One region of the Maridesulfovibrio pacificus genome, then DNA from elsewhere that is predicted to be linked to it. Evidence: predicted binding sites of a transcription regulator. Region 1 holds the regulator's gene; the other holds the start of a gene.
What was found. The regulator sigma-54, encoded in region 1, starts transcription at its own class of promoters, with help from an activator protein. The targets are predictions, from matches to a motif close to CTGGCACGGNNNNTGCTT.
Positions count from the first base shown of each region.

Region 2: ACNI23_RS19785 (LeuA family protein) is a predicted target of sigma-54. The motif match lies at 1,129-1,146, and genes of this name have one in related genera.

Region 1 is NZ_JBLZNE010000001.1:1,474,538-1,476,958, reverse strand. Features, by position in the region: gene rpoN (RNA polymerase factor sigma-54) at 251-1,666, shown strand; gene hpf (ribosome hibernation-promoting factor, HPF/YfiA family) at 1,718-2,254, shown strand; gene ACNI23_RS06875 (PTS sugar transporter subunit IIA) at 2,258-2,421, shown strand, end outside.
Region 2 is NZ_JBLZNE010000003.1:106,912-109,332, reverse strand. Features, by position in the region: gene ACNI23_RS19785 (LeuA family protein) at 1-1,089, opposite strand, end outside; gene nifH (nitrogenase iron protein) at 1,415-2,242, shown strand.

The sequences.
Region 1 (2,421 bases):
GAATTTTGTCTTTGTCGATTTACAGTCGGGCAGAACATTGGTACACTTTTTTCATATGCATTTCTATTTTATAAAAAATCCTTAAATTTCAGACAAATCAGAGGTCTTTGTTGCATCTTGCAATGGGATGTGGCATAGTTGAATCAAGCTCGGATTAAAAGAATGAAAAAAAAGTTTAGTCCAGTATATAGTGTAACAATAAATCTGAATCTGAAAATACACGAATCAATTTACAAGGTGGCCTGAATATATGGGGTTGGAACTTAGACAACAATTAAAGCTTACTCAACAGCTGGTAATGACTCCTCAGCTGCAGCAGGCGATCAAGTTGTTGCAGCTTTCCCGATTGGAGTTGGTGGATACCGTCCACCAGGAACTCATGGAGAATCCTATCCTTGAAGAAGCTGAAGCTCAGGAGCGTACAGACTCTCCCGATGCGGATGCAGGCACCGCTACTGCCGAAGAAGCACAAATTTCCAAGGAAGCCGAGTGGGAGAACTATCTCGGTGAATTTTCCAGTACATCAAAGCAGTCCTCTTCCCGCGAGTCGGAATCATATGAAGAAGGAACTTCTTTTGAAGCACGCCTGACCAAGTCGGCATCCCTTGATGGCCATCTGCATTGGCAGATGACTCTTTCCGATTTTACTGAGAAGGATATTGCCATAGGTGAATGTCTTATTGGTAATTTAAGTTCGGGAGGTTTTTTGCGGATAGACTTGGAAGAAGTCTGTGAAACATGCTATGCTGAAATCGAAGATGTAGAAAAGGTATTGCATCGCATTCAGCGATTCGATCCGGTAGGCGTGGCGGCAAGGACTCCGCAGGAATGTCTGCTTATCCAGCTGGAAGCATTGAAGCTTGACGATGATCCAATTCTGGTTTCGCTGGTCCGGGATCATTTGGATGATCTTGAAAAGAAGCGCTACAAGCCTCTGGCAAGAAAGTTCAAGCTCAGTATGGAGGATTTAAAGAGTTATCTGGACTTGATGCAGACACTTGATCCGCTGCCCGGAGCAAGTTTTTCAAGTGGAGACTCTTTCTATGTCAGCCCTGATGCTTATGTTTATGAATATGACGGTGATTTTGTCATAGTTCTGAACGAAGACGGTCTTCCGAAATTGCAAATGAATGCATTTTATGTGGAGACTCTTGAATCAACCAAGGGAGATGACAAGGAATATTTTCAGGACAAGATGCGTTCCGCTCAATGGCTGATGAAGAGCCTGTATCAGCGGCAACGTACCTTATATAAGGTTCTTGAATCCATAGTGAGATTCCAGCGAGAGTTTTTCGCCCACGGTGTCACCAAGTTAAAACCGCTTATTCTTAAGGAGGTTGCGGAAGACATCGAGATGCATGAATCCACTGTGAGCCGAATCACTACTAATAAGTATGTTTCTACTCCGCATGGGATTTATGAACTTAAATTTTTCTTTAATAGTGCGCTCGGTCTGGATGACGGTTCTCAGGTCGGTTCCGAGTCCGTCAAGGCGACGATCAAGAAATTGATCGGTGAAGAAGACGGAAAGAAACCCCTCAGCGATGAAAAGATAGCTGAGATTCTCAAAGAGAAACTGGAAGTCAACATAGCCAGAAGGACCGTAGCCAAGTATAGGACTGCAATGGGGATTCTCTCCTCTTCCAAGAGGAAAAAAGTATTCTAATGTAGTCCGGAGAAATCAACGCATATTCACCCTTTACTAAGGAGGCTCTTTATGAACGTAGCATTTACTTTTAAGAACTTCGACGCATCCGAACATCTTAAGGAATATGCAAACAGCCGTTTCTCCAAGTTGGTAAAGTACGTAAGCAATCCTGACAACACTGATATGCAGGTGAATCTGTCAGTAGATAAGTTCAGGCATGTTGCGGAAGTTGTTTTCAGCTCTGATCATCTTCATGTTTCAGCTTACGAAGTGTCCGAGGACATGTATTCCACCGTGGATATGGTTCTGGACAAGCTTGAAGCCCAGCTTCGCCGCGCAAACGAAAAGATGAGAAGCCATAGGCGTAAGGAGTCAGCTCCTGCCCGAATGGATATTCTCAGCTATGGAGAGGAAGAGTATAGGGAACCTGTGATTGTGGAGTCTGACTCCTTTGTTCCCAAGCCTATGAGTGTCGATGAAGCCGCAGAGCAGCTTCAGACTCTCGACCACGAATTCCTCGTATTCCGCAACGCGGATAATGAAGCCATAAACGTAATTTATCGCCGCAATAATGGCGACTTCGGTTTAATTGACCCAGGATACTAACTGATGAATATAACTGATAATCTGGCAAAGGACCTTGTAATTCATGAACTGCAGGCCTCTGATAAGAGTGAAGTTCTGAAAGAAATGGTTTCCACCCTAAAGGACGCAGGTCTGGAAGTGGATGTGGAAAATGCCCTTAAGGTCCTTAATGATCGCGAAAAACTTGG
Region 2 (2,421 bases), on a different contig from region 1:
ATCATTGAGCTTGATAAATTCACTGCGGGTCAGGGGCCGTTCAAGCCGCAGGGAGAGCTGGCGCACGGCCTCGGTAAGAGTGGAAAGAGAATCTGTTCCGCAATCGATGCCGTATTCATCAAGAGCATTACGGACAGCAGCCCGTCCGCTTTTACCACCCACTGCCAACTTACGGGCCGTGCCCACAGAATCGGGATCGTACGGTTCGAAAAGCTCCGGTGATTTGCTGAGTGCGTGGGTGTGCAGACCGGATTCACAGGCAAAAATATCAGTGCCGACAACAGCCTTGGTACGCGGAATGGCAACCTTGGCTGCAACCCCGACAATCATACAGGCTTCTTTTAACACCGAGGTCAAATAGCGGGTATTGCCTTCGCGCAGTGCTAAACGAGCCACCAATTCCTCGGTTGCTGCGATACCGGAGCGTTCTCCGATACCTAAGACGGAACAGTCCGCGTAATCAGCTCCGGCTTCAAGGGCGGTAAATGAGTTGGCTGTAGCCATGCCGAAATCATCATGGCAATGCACGGCAATATCAATATGCAGCTTCTCCCTGAATTTTCTGACCAGCTTTTCCATGGCAAGAGGAGTCAGTTGCCCAAGGGAATCCGCCAGACGAACCCTTGATGCTCCGCAAATCTCTGCATGCAGAGCCATGGAAAGGGCAAAATCGCCATCCGCACGTGAAATATCCTCAAGACCCACGGAAACATATTCAAATCCGCAATCCTTGGCAGTCCGCACAGCAGCAGCCAGCTTACGCAGGATAGCCTGACGATCAGAGTCCAGACGTTTTTCAATATGCAGATCCGAAACCGGAACTCCGATATTGATGCGCGTTAATCCCAACTCCGCTGCAATCTTAATGTCTTTCTCCCGACAGGGCGACCAGACACTGAGAGCTGTATCTCCTCCTAAGGTACGGGCATATCCTGCGAAAAGAGCAAGATCATCTTGTCCGACCCAGCCCAGCTCTATCTCATCAACTCCCATGGAAATGAGGGAAGATGCGATACGCTTACGGGTTTCCAGATTGAAATAAGCCCCGAACAACTGTGCGCCTTCACGCAGGGTGGTATCGATCAACATAATAGTGCTCCAAATGAATTAAAATTTACAGAATCCATCAAGCATTATTGATGCCAAAACATTACACCGTCCTATCTACCTTAATTTATATAACATCACCCTACCTTTCACACCCTACACACAACCTGCAAAAATGTAGTTTCCTACAATTTTGTGCAGAACTTTCGTTGCAATCTACATTTTTCGTATGTCTTTACATTTCTTCATCCTTCAAACTTTAGCACATTATTACAACACCTTAAGACGCAAAAACATCTTTGGCACACCACTTGCCTTACGAGAGACAGCAACAACGAAAATCAATCCAAACCACATGGAGGAGAAAATGAGAAAAGTAGCAATCTACGGAAAAGGCGGCATCGGAAAATCCACCACCACCCAGAACACCGTAGCCGGACTGGCAACTATGGGCCGCAAGGTCATGGTTGTTGGATGTGACCCTAAAGCGGACTCCACCCGTCTGCTGCTCGGCGGACTGGCTCAGAAATCAGTACTCGATACCCTTCGTGAAGAAGGTGAAGACGTTGAACTTGAGGATATCCGCAAACCCGGATTCGGTGAATCATGGTGTGTTGAATCCGGTGGCCCTGAACCGGGTGTCGGTTGTGCAGGACGCGGTATCATCACTTCCATCAACATGCTGGAAAATCTCGGTGCATACGAAGAATCCGAAGGCCTTGATTACGCTTTCTACGATGTACTCGGTGACGTTGTCTGCGGTGGATTCGCAATGCCCATCCGCGACGGTAAAGCAGAAGAGATCTACATCGTATGTTCCGGTGAAATGATGGCCATGTATGCAGCCAACAACATTTGCAAAGGTATTATGAAATACGCCGAGTCCGGCGGAGTTCGTCTCGGCGGCCTGATCTGCAACTCCCGTAACGTTGATAACGAAAAAGAGATGATCGAAGAACTGGCTAAAAAGCTCGGCACCCAGATGATCTACTTCGTACCCCGTGACAACGACGTACAGCGTGCGGAAATCAACCGTAAAACCGTTATCGAATGGGACGACAGCGTACCGCAGGCATCAGCTTACATGGGTCTCGCCGATGCAATCGACAAAAACGAAATGTTCGTCGTGCCGACCCCTCTTGAAATCGAAGAACTGGAACAGCTGCTCCTCGATTACGGCCTGATGGAAGCTTAGAAAACTCCCCGAACCTCCCGGTCCTGCAAAAACATCTGATCCCGCACAATTGAGGGTCAACAGAGGCGAAGCCCAAATAAAAGTTTTTGAAGAGTCCAGAGAAACTTTTTTCAAAAGGTTTCTTTGGCCCCGGAGGGCCGCCGGAGACATATCAATCCATTCTTAAAAGCGCGCAGCGC